One region of the Lactobacillus sp. ESL0237 genome, then DNA from elsewhere that is predicted to be linked to it. Evidence: predicted binding sites of a transcription regulator. Region 1 holds the regulator's gene; the other holds the start of a gene.
The links. Region 1 encodes HrcA, which represses chaperone genes, less so after heat shock. Its sites were predicted from a motif close to TTAGCACTCNNNNNNNNNGAGTGCTAA; they were not measured.

Region 1 (8,075 bases):
CCAGATAGATCTTTCTTAGCTTTTTCAGCAGCATCTTTTAATCTCTGTAGTGCCATCTTATCAGTTGATAAGTCCACACCATTTTCATCTTTAAAGCCTTTAACAAGCCAGTCAATGATCTTATTATCAAAGTCATCACCACCAAGACGTGTATCACCATTAGTGGATAATACCTGAAAGACACCATCACCTAGTTGCAAAACAGAAACATCGAAAGTTCCACCACCAAGGTCATATACTAAAACTTTTTCATCTTCAGCATCTTTATCCAAACCATAAGCAAGTGATGAAGCAGTTGGTTCGTTAATAATCCGTTTTACTTCTAAACCAGCAATTTTACCAGCATCTTTAGTAGCTTGACGTTGAGCATCATTAAAGTAAGCTGGAACCGTAATAACTGCTTCAGTAACCTTCTCACCTAAATAGTCTTCTGAAAATTTCTTAATATATTGTAAAATCATTGCAGAAATTTCTTGTGGTGTATAGGCCTTATCCCCAATTTTGACTTTATAACCAGCCTCACCAATGTGACGCTTAATTGAAGAAATAGTATTAGGATTAGTAATTGCTTGCCGTTTAGCTACTTCACCAACTTGAATTTCACCATCCTTAAAGGCAACTACTGAAGGAGTAGTTCTGTTACCTTCTGGATTAGTAATAATTTTTGGTTCCTTACCTTCAAGAACTGCAACTGCAGAGTTAGTTGTTCCAAGATCAATACCGATAACTTTTGACATTAATAAAACTTCCTTTCAATTATTGTGCAACAACAACCATTGCTGGTCTTAATGTGCGATCCTTATATAAATAACCCTTTTGTAAAACCTGAACGATATAATTCTTCTGCTCATTATTTTCAGCAGCAACCGTTTGAACTGCCTGATGTAAGTTTGGATCAAATTCTACACCTTCAGCATCGATTTCACTAATTCCATGATCTTTCATCGCCTTAATTAAGGAGTCAAGAGTCATTTGAACACCCTTTTTAAGCTGCTTTGAAGCTTCATCATCTACTTCAATTGCTAAAGCTCTTTCTAAATTATCCATTACCGGTAAAATGTCTTTAGCTAAAGACTGAGATTCATACTTAATCAATTGTGCACGTTCATTATTATAACGATTTTGCATATTTTGCATTTCTGCTTGACTACGTAAATATTTATCTTCTAAATCTTTATTTTGTTCCTGCACCCTAGTTAACTCTGATTTGATTTTATCTTTTTCAGATTCAGATGCTTGTTGATCATCTACTTGAGCTTCAAAATCTTTCGTTTCATCCGTTGCCGGTTGATTTTCTATAAAATCTTTTTCATTAGTCTGTTTTTCTTTACTCACAGTTAACCTCCTTTATTTAAATCTGCCATAATATTCCAGTAGCTTTTTAGCTAATTCATTTCTAAAATATTCTAGTAGGCCAATCACTTGCGAATACGGCATATTATTAGGACCAAGTAAAGCAATAATACCTTTACCATATGACCCTACACTGTACTCTGCAGTAAGAAGACTATAATCCTTCAATAAATCATTAGATAATTCCGAACCTAAACTAACTCTTATGGGTGAGTGACTATCACTTGAGTTCATTACATTAGTCATTAAATTCGAAACTAAATCTTCATGACCCAGTAATTCATAGAGCGATTTCAAACTTGAAGCATCGCTTAGTGAACTGTTATTTAAAAGATTTAGCTGCCCGTCAACATACATTTGCTCACTAGTAGCCTCTTTAACCACATCTTCAACCAATTCAATTAATTCAGTGATATGATGAAGACCAAATTTTTCACTTAAATCTTGACTCAATGAACTCGGGTTTATTTCGTTTAAAGTCTTACCTACCAATTCATTGTTTAGCATTCGCACAGCTTTTTCAACTTCATCGCCACCAATATTATAGGGTAAACGATAAACTTGACTGTGAACATTCCCATCACTGGTAACCAAAATAGCCATAACTTGCCTATTCACTAATGGAACAATTCGAAAACCAGTAATAGTTAAAGAATTACTCTCTGGTCCTTCAGCAAAAGCAGTATAATTAGTCAAATCAGATAAAATTTTGGCCGCCTCTTGAACAATTTCATTAACTTGATGAAATGGCTGGCTAAATTGTAGCATAATTCTATCATATACTGATGCTGGCAAACGTAATGGCTCAACTAAATTATCTAAATAGTACCGATAGCCATCAGTTGATGGTAAACGGCCACTAGATAAATGAGTTTTTTCAATTAAGCCCTTGTCTTCTAAAAGAGCCATTTCATTACGAATAGTTGCACTGGAAACTTTAATTGGCAGTTGGTTCATTACAGTTTTTGAACCGACAGGATCATGTGTCTGTGTAAAATTATTAATAATTGTTTTTAAAATTAATTCTTGACGTTCGGTCAACATAAATATCGCCCTCACTTTTAGCACTCTTATTTGCTTTGTGCTAACAATTATTATGATACTAGTATTTAGCAGAATGTCAAGCTGAGTGCTAATTATTTTGAAATAAATTTTTGCAACAATTTTAACTTATCTGTACTGCTCAAAATAGTCTGTAATCTTTAATTTATCCTGTTTCATTTGCTCTTTTAGTTGATTTAAATTAGCAAACTTTATTTCTCCGCGTGTATACTTATACCACTTAATTATTATCTTTTGGTCATAAGCCTCTTCACTAAAACCAAATAAGTTAGATTCAATATATATTTTTTGGGCACTGTTAATTGTTACATTATAGCCTACACTAGTCATTGATTCATACCACTTACCATTAATCATTGTCCTCGTAGCATAAACGCCAACTTTAGGAATCACCTTATTCTCATCCCAAACTAAATTAGCAGTTGGAAAGCCCAACTTGTGACCATTACGCAGTCCGTGCCCAATATAACCGGACATGACATAAGGTGTGCCAAGTAAGTCTTTAACTAAGTCCATTTTTCCATTTTTAATAGCTCTTTTAATCTCTGTTGAGCCAATTTTTTGGTCATTGTATGTTTGTTCCGGAACCGTAATAATCTCAAATCTGTTTTGCGCAAATTTAGGTAAATTCTGCATATTGGCAATATTTTTAGGTCCATAGGTATAATCAAAACCAGCAACAACAGTCTCAGTATTAAGTTTAACAATAATATTATCTACAAATTCTTGAGCACTTACTTTGCTAAATTGCTCATTAAAATGCATCACCAACAAATAATCTACTCCAAGCTGCCGCATTTTATATATCTTTTCATCTAGGGTATCAATATAACTCACTACTTGGTTTTGATAGACCTCCTTAGGATGCCGATCAAATGTCATTAGCACTAAGGGTAAGCCCTTACTATTGGCAGTGTTCTTTGCGACCTTTATTAACTGCTGATGTCCACGATGAACACCATCAAAAAAGCCGAGAGCCAATACAATTTTACCCGGGACAATATTCTTTTTAACTGGATAAGATAAATGAATAATTTGCACTGTTGAACCTTCATTTCATCTAATTATTTTGCAAAAGCATTAATTCAGGACGGTACATTGTACCTCTGGCTTGATAAATCGCCTTAACTTTATTATTGTACCTTAATGCAACTTTTTTTGCATTCGTTTTCAAAGCAATTGCTGCCCCATTTTTTACCTTCAGCCATTGATTTTCGTTCAAGTCAATTGTCTGATAATCTTTGAAAAATACTTCGATTGGTTGTATTGCTTTTTCAGCTATAGCTGGATTGCCAATAATTTCATCTAGTTTAACAGCTTGACTGAGATTAAAGCCTGAGCTTGCTGTCCTTCGTAAGGTTTGCATTACTGCCGGAACACCTATATTTTCGCCTAGGTCATTGACAAGTGAACGCACATATGTGCCTTTACTACATTCAATTTCAAAATTAAAAGTTTCCTGTCCCTTTTCTAAGTCAAATTGAGGCTCATCAACCGCGTTGTATGCAAAAATTTTAACTGATCGCTTTGGTCGTTCAACCGCAATACCTTCGCGTGCATATTCATAAAGGTGCCTGCCATTTAAACGTACAGCTGAGTAAATTGGTGGAACCTGTTCTATTTTTCCAATAAACTCTTGCATCCTTGTTTGCAGAGTATCTTTACTAATTTTCGTTGTTAAACGTTTAGTTTCGAGCACTTTACCAGATGTGTCATAACTATCCGTGGCATAACCTAACAGGCCTGCACCACAATATTTTTTATTTTTTTGATGCATTAATTCAATCAATTTTGTTGCTTGTCCAATTGCAATCGGTAAAACTCCAGTTACATCAGGGTCTAAAGTTCCCGCATGGCCAATTTTTTTAATATGCAGTACTTTACGCAAATGGTAAACAACATCTGCACTCGTCATACCCTTTTCTTTATCAATTACTAATATTCCGTTAATCATTTCCCTACCTACTAAAAAAGCGCTAACCAGCGCTTTTCTTAATTATTGCGATCTGCATCTTGCTTTTTTACTTCTGCAATTAAACGATCAATCTTACTACCATATTTAACTGAATTATCCCGTTTAAAAATTAATTCTGGAACTTTATAAACAGTTAAAATTTGTCCTAAGAGATGACGCATCATTCCCTTAGCTTTTTCTAAACCAATAGCCGTTTCTTCTTCCTTTTTTGGATTTTCAGAAAGAATGCTGTAATAAACAGTAGCATAAGACAAATCATTGGTACATTCAACTGCTGTAATCGTTACATCTTTAACACGTGCATCACGAATATCTTTTCGTAAAATTTTAGTTAATTCACGCAGAATTTCGCCTTCAACACGACCAATTCTATGTTTCATACTTTGCTCCTAATCACACTATTTTTGTGGCTTAACTTCCTGTTGTTCAACTGCTTCCAGCTCATCGCCAATTTTAATGTCATTATAACCTTCGATTGTTAAACCACAGTCAAAGCCCTGCTTAACAATTTTGGTATCATCTTTAAACCGTTTTAATGAACCAACTTTACCAGTATAGATTACAACACCATTACGAATCAAATTAACATCCGCATCACGTGAGATATAGCCTGAATCAACAAAAGCTCCAGCAATAGTGCCGACTTTAGAAACTTTCCATGTTTCACGCACGGTCAAATTCCCGACAACTTTATCTTCATATGTTGGCTCAAGCATTCCTTGCATAGCGGCTTTAACATCATCAATTGCTTTATAAATAACACTATATAAACGTATGTCGACTCCGCCATCTGTTTCCGCCTGCGATTTAGCGGTTACAGTCGGACGAACATTAAAACCAATAATAAATGCGTTCGATGCGGCAGCTAATGTTACATCGGATTCATTAACTGCACCAACACCAGCGTGAATAATATTAACCCGGACACCCTCAACGTCAATTTTTTCAAATGATTGTTGTAAAGCTTCAACAGATCCTTGAACATCAGCTTTTAAGACAACACCAACTTCTTTCATATTCTCTTTCTTCATTGTATCGAAAAGATTATCAAGGGTTACATGTTGTACATTTTCCCTGGATTGCTGTAATGCTTGTTGCGCCCTCTGTTCGCCGACACTACGTGCTGTCTTTTCATCATCAAAGACAACTATCTTATCAGCAGATTCTGGCACATCATTTAGCCCAGTAATTTCAACTGGCATCGATGGGGTAGCTTTTTCAACTTGACGTCCACGATCATTGGTCATTACCCGAACGCGTCCAAAACGATTCCCCACAACAATCGGATCTCCAGTATGCAACGTACCTTGCTGAATTAATAAATCAGCAACTGGACCACGTCCCCGAGATAACCGAGCTTCAATTACTGTACCAATAGCCTTTTGCTTAGGATCAGCCTTTAGTTCCATTAAATCAGCTTGAAGTAAAATCATCTGCAAAAGCTCATCAACATTTTCACCAGTTTTAGCAGATATTTGAACATAAATGGTATCTCCACCATAATCTTCTGGTATTAAATTATATTTCATTAATTGTTCGGTAACATGTTCCGGATTAGCACCAGGCACATCCATTTTGTTAATTGCAACAATTATTGGTACTTTTGCACTTTTAGCATGATCAATTGCTTCAATAGTTTGTGGCATTACTCCATCGTCAGCTGCAACAACTAAAACAACAATATCTGTTATTTCTGCACCACGTTCACGCATATTTGAAAATGCCGCATGACCTGGAGTATCCAAAAACGTTATTGGCTTATTATCTATTTTAACTTGATAAGCTCCAATTTTTTGAGTAATACCACCAGCTTCGTGTGCTGAAACTTGTGTATGGCGTAAGCGATCTAATAAAGTTGTCTTACCGTGATCAACGTGTCCCATAATTGTAACGACTGGTGGGCGTTTAACTTGTAATTTCGAATTTTGCGAAGCTTCCATTTGTTTTTCATAAAGAGTATCAATGTCGGAAATATCTTCATGAATTTTTTCTTCAGCGTTAATCCCATATTCAGCCGCGATCAACTCAATTGCATTTTTATCTAATGATTGATTTTGATTGGTCATCACTCCAAGCATAAATAATTTTTTAACAATTTCTGCTGGCTCACGATGCAATAATTTACCCAAATCTTGAGCATTCATCCCGACTTCATAAACTAAAGTTTCTGGCAATGGGCGCTCTTTGCGTTGAGTTGGTTGTTTTTTAGGTAATTGTTCAAATTGCCGCTTTTTACCCTTATTTTTGCGTTTTTCTTGATGCTTTGAAAAATTATTGCCAGCGTAATTTTGGCTTTTTCCCTTACGGCCAGGCTTACCAGAATTGCGAGTATGACCATTACCACGCCGATTCTCATCTTTCACAGGCTCTATCGCGGTATTATCTTCAATAACTCGGTGCTTATTAACCGAAGAAGACGCCTGATTTTGTTTCATTCTTGCTGGCGAAGGCTTAATTATTTTAGGACCGACTGTCTTAGGAGTAACTGCTACTTTTTTAACAGTTTGCTTTTCATTTGAACTTATTTTTTTCACTTCTTCTATTTTTTTAGTTGGCTTTTCTTCATTTGACTTTTCAAAATCATGCCGACTAACCTGTTTTGTTTGCTGATTTAATGAATTTTCTTCAACTCGCTGTTTTTGCTTTAATTGCTTTAGCAAGTCTTGTGCTGCCGGCTTAGACGCTTTTTCATTATGATTTGTTTTGATCTTTTGCTTTTTGTTTGCTTGATCACGATGAACCTGATCATTTACACGATTAGTATTCCGCTTTTTGGTAGTCTTTTTTTCATCAACCTTTTTTTCGTTTTTACGAATTGAAGTTACAGAAACTTTGATTTTACTATTTTTCAAAGCGGATTTCTCTTCCTTTTTAGTGGGAGCGGGGTTTTGAAAACTACCCTTTATCTGATTCACTTCTGAATCTTCCAATGATGACATATGATTCTTTACATCGAAGCCGAGTTCTTTCGCTTTATTAACCACAACTTTATTCTCGATGCCTAACTCTTTTGCAATTTCATAAATTCTTGTTCTAGTCATCCAATCACACTCCTTCATTAATCTTTTGTACTAATGCTTTATAAAAACCAATATCAGTAATACCTAATACTTTACGCTTTTTGCCAATTGCATGTGAAATTTCATCACTATTAAAAGCAGAAATAATACTTATCCCACTTTTGGTAGTAATTCTATTGATCTTTTCACTTGTACCTTCATGGCAGTCATTAGCCAAAATAACAACTTTGATTTTCTTTGCTTTGAGCCCCACAAGAACAAGTTCCTGACCTGAAATTATTTTCCCAGCTCGCTCCGCAAGACCTAGCAAATTCAACGCTTTTTGTCTACTTTGCAAATCTAACTATCACCAAATAATTCTTTTCTTGCCTTTTGATGATCGACATAAGCATATAACTCGTCATAGAATGCTGCTGAAATTTTAGTTCCGAGACTGCGATCTAACACGCCTTTTTCTTGTGCAGACTTAATTTTAGTAGGATCTAATGAAACATAAGCACCACGACCTGGCTTTTTACCAGTTGGGTCAACAAAAACATTTTTTTCTTTATCAATTACAATGCGAACTAACTCTTTTTTAGGTTGCATACTATTAGTTAATAAATCTGTTCGCATTGGAATCTTTCTTTTTTTCAAAAAAATTCCTCCTTGCCTTATTCATTATC
Region 2 (8,075 bases), on a different contig from region 1:
AGCTAAGCCATGAGAATTAATAACAAAATTCTTTGTTTGATAGTGAACTTTACTTGTAATTGGTTCAAGCTGAACATTATATTTTAGCCGTAGTATTTTTTGCTTGGGTACAATTTCTAAATAATAGTCATGCCACAACTTGTTTTTACGAAAAAAATTAAGTTGTGACTTTTTTATTTCTTGTAATAAATAATGACGCTCACCAACAATCCAAATATCTGCAACCCCAATATTTTTATATAAATTATGCCTTTTTGTAAATTCTACTTTACTCAATGGTGCACACTGAATTTCAAAGGCCAGTTTTGAATTCACTAAAATATCGGCTCGTAATTGCCCGTTAGCCAAACTAATTTCTGTTTGCGCACTAAATTTTGCCTCTAAAAGTGCATTTTTTAATATAGCCTTACTTAAGGCATGTTCTTCTTTTTCCCCGCTTAAATTATTATTACTAGGAAAATGTTTAAAGTAAGCCGATTTTTCTTTAATTACCAATTTAACTCTTTGTTTACACTGCGGACAAATATAATTATTTTTAGCTAACATTTTTGACTGACTTTGTGCCTCAGTCACCGCCAATACTAACTGATTGTTTAACAAAGCTGCATACAAAAAAATCACCCAAAATTATGTACGCAAAAAAGGTTAAGTTGACCTTAACCTCCCCTACTTTTATTAATTTTTACTATGACTGAAATAATGTTTTAAAATTTCAAGTGCATCTTGCTTAATTAAACATTTACCTGTTGTTCTGATACGTGCCATTTTATTAGGACGTACCTTAACACCATATTCATTTGCAATTGACCAAACTTCTGCTGGCTTCAATTCATTAAAATCATCATCTTTAAAAGCTAAATCCAAATAAAAGTACTCGCGCTCAAAATAAAGACTCGAAAGAAGCATTTGTTCTGGCACACTTTCTGCTAGTTCAGTTACCTGATTAAGATCACTAAAGCTATAAGCTTGCCGCTTATGTAATTGCTGATCTGACTTTTTAGTTTTTGGTTTAAGTGAACTAGCTAATTCTGATAAAGGCGAATTTTCATCGTCTTTTTGTCGCTGTTCATCAGTAAAATTATTTTCATCGTCGTCAGCAGCATCTGATTCTAAATCTTCAAAAGCTTTATTTAAGACCGGATTATCATTTTTTAAATCGCTATCAAATAATTGTGACAACTCTGCACGATCTTGCTTTGTCACTTTCGTTATTAATAGATCTAAGCCACCATTATTGGGCATTACTTGAAAAGTGACCGGGGCATCTTGACTAAATGAATGGTCATTATCAATTTCTTCTAAAATTGAATAAAAGAATTGCTGAATTTTATTTTTATCCCCTAATAAATCCAATACCTTAAGCCCACGCTTGGACAATTCATTTTTATCTATTCGTACTCGAATCGTGTTTTCATTAATACGTTTTACTTGCATGAATTCTCACCTCCATCGAATCCTTTTATCTATTGTAGCTTATTTTATAACTAAAATAAAAGCGTTAGTTTAAATACCAACGCTTTTATTTAAATTTTTGCATTAATTATATGTCAGCGATTTTTTGCATTTCTTCAAGTTCGAGCCGACGAACTTTACGCGGTAAAAACCGCCTAATTTCATCTTCATTATAACCAACTTGTAAGCGACGATCATCCATAATAATCGGACGTCTTAACAAACTAGGATTTTTTTCAACTAAATTAAGCAACTGATCAATTGATAGATCATCAAGATTAATCTTTAGCTGTTGAAAAGCTCTTGAACGTGTAGAGATAATTTCTTCGGTACCATTCTCAGTCATTCGTAATATTTGAATAAGTTCCTCTTTCGTAAGTGGCTCTGAAAAAATATTTCTTTCTTTAAAAGCAATATCATGTTTTTTCAACCAAGCCTTTGCTTTACGACACGAGGTACAACTCGGAGATATATATAAATTCACCATATATTTCACGCTCCTTTGAACAATACGATTTCTTTTACCTCTTTAGTATAACATAACACTTCTTTTTTGTAAGTAATATCTTGTATACTAACCATATCTTTATATTAAATTACAAAGATGAATAATCTGTGACTTTTTTATCAAGAAAACGTTAAGATATAATAAAAGAGTATTAATGATATTAATACTCTTTTATATTTTTTATTTAATTAGTTAACTTTGACATTAAATCATTGACTAACTTCTCATTGTCTTCCGCCGTTTCCGATACAAAGCACGCCTGATTGGCCAAATCTTTAATATCTTCAGTATTCAGCTTCTTCATTAAACTTCTAATTCGTAAAATTGATGTGGCACTCATTGAATACTCATCAAGTCCCATTGAAAGTAAAATTGGGAACATGATATTATCGCCAGCTGCTTCACCACACATACCACACCATATATTATTTTCATGGGCAGCATCTATAGTGTGCTTAATTAAGCGTAATACGGCTGGATTAGCTGGTTGATACAAATAAGAAACATTATCATTACCACGATCAGCAGCCATCGAATATTGAATTAAATCATTGGTACCAATTGAGAAGAAATCAACTTCTTTGGCAAATTGATCAGCCATTACCGCCGCAGCTGGTATTTCAATCATCATTCCGACTTGCAAGTCAGAGCCAACTTTAATGCCTGCTGCTGTCAATTTATCTTTTTCAGTAGCTAAAATCGACTTAGCCTTGCGCAATTCACCTAGAGTACCAATCATCGGGAACATGATTCCCAATTTTCCATAAGCCGAAGCCCGCAATAATGCACGTAGTTGTGTTCTGAAAATTTCTTCATTTTGTAAAGATAATCTGATTGCTCGTACACCGAGGAATGGATTCATTTCTTCGGGTAAGTCCCAATAATCAAGGTGTTTGTCACCACCAATATCCATGGTTCTAATAATAACTTGCTTACCATTCATACCTTCGATAACTTCTTTATAGGCTTCGAATTGCTCTTCTTCAGTTGGAAAATTTTTCGAATCCATATATAAAAATTCAGTACGATATAGTCCGATGGCTTCAGCACCGTTATCATTTACACCTTGCATGTCATTAGGTGTACCAATATTAGCAGCAATAATAAACTTCTTGTTATCAGCAGTAACTGATGGCTCATTTTTCAATTTTTCCCATTCAGCTTTTTGCGCCAAGAACGCTTCACTTTTTTGCTGATAGGCTGCTATTTGGTCAGCATCTGGTTCAATTACTACATCACCATTTAATCCATCAACAGCTATATTTTGACCATTTTCAACATCAGCAGTGATTGATTCAGTACCAACAACAGCTGGCAATTCAAGCGAACGAGCCATAATTGCCGAGTGCGCCGTCCGCCCACCAATATCAGTAACGAAACCTTTAACAAAGTTTTTATTTAGTTGAGCAGTATCACTTGGCGTCAAATCATGAGCTACGACAACCACTTCATGGTCAATCGTTGCCGGATTAGGTAATTCTTTTCCTAATAAGTGAGCCATAATTCGCTTAGAAACATCACGAACATCGGCAGCACGTTGCTGCATATATTCGTTATCAGTCATACCTTCAAAAATTGTAATAAATTTTTGAGCAGTTTCATCAAGTGCAGCTTCACTATTAATTTTTTGTTCCTTAATTTCGGTTTCGATTGCACCAGTAAATTCAGGATCATTTAAAATCATCAAGTGAGCTTCAAAAACTTGTGCTTCTTCTTCTCCCAAGCTTGTTTTAGCACTATCACGAATCTTTTCAACTTCAGCAGTTGAAACCTTAATTGCTTCGTGATAGCGAGCTAGTTCACCTTCAACATCGCTGACATTAGCCTTTGAAAATGAAAGATCCGGTTCTACCAAGAGATAAGCTGGTGCTACAGCAATACCATCACTTGCAGCAATTCCTTTTAATGTCTTGGTCATTATTCAGCTAAGCCTTCTTTTTTCATTGTTTCAGAAATAGCTTCAATAGCATCCTTTTCGTCATCACCATCAGCACTAATTGAAACATCAGCATTTTTGCCAACACCAAGTGACATAACACCCATGATTGACTTCAAATTAACTGATTTGCCATTGTATTCCAAGTTGATGTCTGAACCAAACTTAGAAGCAGCTTGTACTAACAAGGTAGCAGGACGAGCATGAATACCTGTTTCTGCAATAACATGAAAATCGCGTTTTTCCATTATAATATCTCCTTTGAATTCAAAAAAATAAAACCGGTAGTAAATACCTATTCGTGTACTTAGACTATCATTTTTTTGCAAAATAGACAACATTAATGTAACAGTTTACATCATTAAACTTGTGTCTTCTTTTGCATGTAAATTATTTGACCTCCACGGAGTGCCTTACCAGTTATATTTTGTCTTTTCCCAAAAGATCTTAAAGCAGCTTGGAAAGCAAAGGCTTCTTTTGGGTGAACTTGATATGAATCAAGTTCACCGCTAGCTAACTGCTCAAGAATTTTTTGATAATCCAAATATACCACCGTTTCTTTCAAATTAATAATAATCTAGATAAATTTAGCAAATTTTTGACTACTTTGCTTATCTACATTTTAACATATTGTACCTACATCCAACCACCAAGCTTTTATGTTTAGCACTTGATTATTAAGAGTGCTAATTATATAATTTAGGGAAAGATGAATCAAAGCGAAAGGCGGTAATATAATTGCTTTGTCAAAACTGTCATAAACGACCTGCTTCCATTCACCTCTTTGCTCAGGTAAATGGTGAAAGTCGCGAAATCAATTTATGTGGTCAATGTTATCAAGAACTTGAACAACAAGGAAATATTAATATGAGCAATAACAATAATAGCTTTTTCGGTGATTTTAATAATCCATTCAATAATGGTGGTAATGCCGATGATTCACAAATGAATAATAATGGTGGGACTTCAGTTGGCAATAATGGCGGTAAGCGGTCACTTTTAGATCAGTATGGAACTGATTTAACTGATTTAGCTCGAAAGGGCAAAATCGATCCAGTGATTGGTCGTGACCAAGAAATCGCTCGTGTAATTGAAATTCTAAATAGAAGAACTAAGAATAACCCTGTCTTAATTGGCGAGGCTGGTGTAGGTAAAACTGCAGTAGTTGAAGGATTAGCTCAACAAATTGTTGACGGATCTGTCCCAGCTAAATTACAAGACAAAAGAATTGTTTCATTAAATGTGGTTTCTTTAGTTCAAGGGACCGGAATTCGTGGACAATTTGAACAACGTATGCAACAACTGATTAATGAATTACAAAATCAAGATGACATTATTCTTTTTATTGATGAAATTCATGAGATTGTTGGTGCAGGAAACGCTGAAGGGGGAATGGACGCTGGTAATATTATTAAACCGGCCCTCGCCCGTGGTGATTTACAATTAGTGGGAGCAACTACTCTCAAAGAATATCGTGAAATTGAGAAAGATTCAGCCTTAGCTCGAAGATTTCAACCAGTTGATGTAAAAGAACCCTCTGTTAAAGAAACAATTCGCATTCTCCAAGGAATTAAAAAGCGTTATGAAGATTATCATCATGTACAATATACAGATGATGCTATTCAGGCTGCAGCTGAATTATCTGAACGCTATATTCAAGATCGCTTTTTACCAGATAAAGCAATTGACCTACTTGATGAAGCTGGTTCGCGTATGAATCTAACAATCCCTTATGTAGACAAGGACAAAATTAAAGAACGTATTGAAGCTGCACAACAACTTAAACAGGAATCGCTTAAAAACGAAGACTATGAAAAAGCCGCTTATTACCGTGATCAAATTGAAAAATATAATAAAATGAAAAATCAAAACGTTGATCCGGATAAGTCACCTATTATTACAAATAAAATAATGGATAAAATTGTAGAAGAAAAAACAAGTATCCCGGTAGGCGAATTACAAAAGCAAGAAGAAAATCAATTGCAAAACTTGGCTACAAATTTGAAGTCACATGTTATTGGCCAAGATGAAGCTGTTGATAAGTTGGCGCGAGCTATTCGCCGTAATCGAATTGGCTTTAACAAATCGGGTCGTCCAATTGGCTCATTTCTTTTCGTTGGGCCAACTGGAGTTGGTAAAACAGAGCTAGCAAAGCAATTAGCTAAGCAAATGTTTGGTTCAGAAAATGCCATGATTAGATTTGATATGTCAGAATTTATGGAATCCTATTCAGTTTCTAAATTAATTGGTTCTGCACCGGGTTATGTTGGCTATGAAGAAGCTGGTCAATTAACTGAACAGGTTCGGCGTAATCCATACAGTTTAATCTTGCTAGATGAAATTGAAAAGGCTGATCCATCTGTAATGAATTTATTCTTACAAATTTTAGATGATGGTCGCTTGACTGACTCACAAGGACGCCAAGTTTCATTTAAGGATACAATTATCATTATGACTTCAAATGCAGGTCAAGGAATTAAACGTGCCAGTGTAGGCTTTGCTGCTGAAACCGCAGGCAAAAAACCCGATTCTGTCCGTAATTCAATGAGTGAATTCTTTAAACCTGAATTTTTAAATCGCTTAGACGATGTAATTGAATTTAACGAATTATCAACTAAAGATTTAGTTAAAATTGTCAATTTAATGCTTGATGAAGTTAACGGTATGGTCAAAAACCAAGGAATTAATATTACCGTTACAGACGAAGCTAAGGAGCAATTAGTTCAAGAAGGATATAATCCAGCAATGGGGGCACGCCCACTTAGAAGAATAATCCAAGAAGAAATTGAAGATAAAGTAGCTGATTTTAAACTTGATCATCCAACAGCTAAAAAATTACTTGCCAAAGTTGATAATCAAAAAATAGTCATTAGTGAAGAAAAATAATATTTTTATTAAATATTAAAGAAAAAAGTGAAAATTAGCGTTATAATAAAGTAAAGAAATAGTGAAAATAGAAGAAATGGGTGAATAGCATGCATTTGATAGATGTGACCAATAGTTATCGTGAATTAGTTCATAGTCAACTAAATACAACTAACGTCAATTATGTCAAGGTTTATTCCCTAGGCAATACCTCTGTTATCTATACTGAAAGTGACGATGCAATCGAAATTGTTTTGGAAAACCACAACCGACGTGTTCGTAAAGAAGAAATTGATTTTATCATTGAGCGACTAATTAAAGAAGAAGCCCCAGCATATACATTGATATCTGATAAAAATCAAAGAGTAATGGAAATTCACGTTGATAAATAAGAGTCTAAAAAGAAGCTAGCTCTTTAAACTAATATAAAGAGGGTTTGAACATAAATGTTCAAACCCTTTTTGGTGGTCTGGGAAATAGTTTTTCCCAGATTCTTATTTTTTTACATACTGTAAAGTGTTAATTTATGAAAACATTTTAACTTCAAGGAAAGTTCTTTTTACCTATAATTTTTCAGTCAATTTAACATCTGGATATTTATCTTGGAAAAATCTTTCAGCAAACTGATTTTCAAATAAAAACAAAGGTTGATCATAACGATCCTTTACAAGCAAGTTACGGCTACTTGACATTGCTGGATCCAATTGACTAGGATCAATCCATTTAGCTACACGATGACCAATATTAGTCATTTCAATCTCAGAATTGTACTCATTCTTCATCCTAAATTTAAAAACTTCAAATTGTAACTGACCAACTGCACCTAAAATATAATCATCTGTTTGGTAATTACGATAAAGCTGGATTGCTCCTTCTTGAACCAACTGGTTCATTCCTTTATGAAAGGACTTCTGTTTCATCACATTTTTAGCTGTAACACGCACAAACAATTCTGGCGTAAATTCTGGCAAGGCAGGATACGTTATCTTGCGTTTACCAGCATAAATACTGTCACCAATTTGAAAATTACCCGTATCATATAAGCCAACAATATCGCCAGCGACAGCATCAGAAACTTGAACTCGCTCACTAGACATAAATTCAGTCGCATTATTTAATCTAATTGGCTTATCAGTTCGCGCTAAAGTTACATCGAGTCCCTTTTTGAACTCACCACTACCGATTCTAACAAAGGCTATTCGATCACGATGCTGTGGATTCATATTTGCTTGGATTTTAAATACAAAGCCAGAAAATTCTGCATCATCTGCCTCCAAGCGTTCATCCTGATTAACCACATGGCTTGCAGGGGCA

Region 2: a site for HrcA is predicted at 4,560-4,586, ahead of F5ESL0237_RS02230 (ATP-dependent Clp protease ATP-binding subunit). Genes of this name have one in related genera too.

What each region holds. Positions count from the first base shown of each region.
Region 1 is NZ_REHE01000008.1:22,505-30,579, forward strand. Features, by position in the region: gene dnaK (molecular chaperone DnaK) at 1-737, opposite strand, end outside; gene grpE (nucleotide exchange factor GrpE) at 757-1,335, opposite strand; gene hrcA (heat-inducible transcriptional repressor HrcA) at 1,348-2,397, opposite strand; gene ribF (riboflavin biosynthesis protein RibF) at 2,524-3,456, opposite strand; gene truB (tRNA pseudouridine(55) synthase TruB) at 3,476-4,369, opposite strand; gene F5ESL0237_RS04175 (ribosome-binding factor A) at 4,408-4,770, opposite strand; gene infB (translation initiation factor IF-2) at 4,789-7,431, opposite strand; gene F5ESL0237_RS04185 (ribosomal L7Ae/L30e/S12e/Gadd45 family protein) at 7,436-7,747, opposite strand; gene rnpM (RNase P modulator RnpM) at 7,750-8,046, opposite strand; gene nusA (transcription termination factor NusA) at 8,064-8,075, opposite strand, start outside.
Region 2 is NZ_REHE01000006.1:122,311-130,385, reverse strand. Features, by position in the region: gene F5ESL0237_RS02260 (competence protein CoiA) at 1-621, opposite strand, end outside; gene F5ESL0237_RS02255 (adaptor protein MecA) at 676-1,434, opposite strand; gene spxA (transcriptional regulator SpxA) at 1,541-1,939, opposite strand; gene ptsP (phosphoenolpyruvate--protein phosphotransferase) at 2,145-3,878, opposite strand; gene F5ESL0237_RS02240 (phosphocarrier protein HPr) at 3,878-4,144, opposite strand; gene F5ESL0237_RS02235 (hypothetical protein) at 4,258-4,440, opposite strand; gene F5ESL0237_RS02230 (ATP-dependent Clp protease ATP-binding subunit) at 4,635-6,782, shown strand; gene F5ESL0237_RS02225 (DUF1827 family protein) at 6,872-7,153, shown strand; gene F5ESL0237_RS02220 (peptide chain release factor 3) at 7,325-8,075, opposite strand, start outside.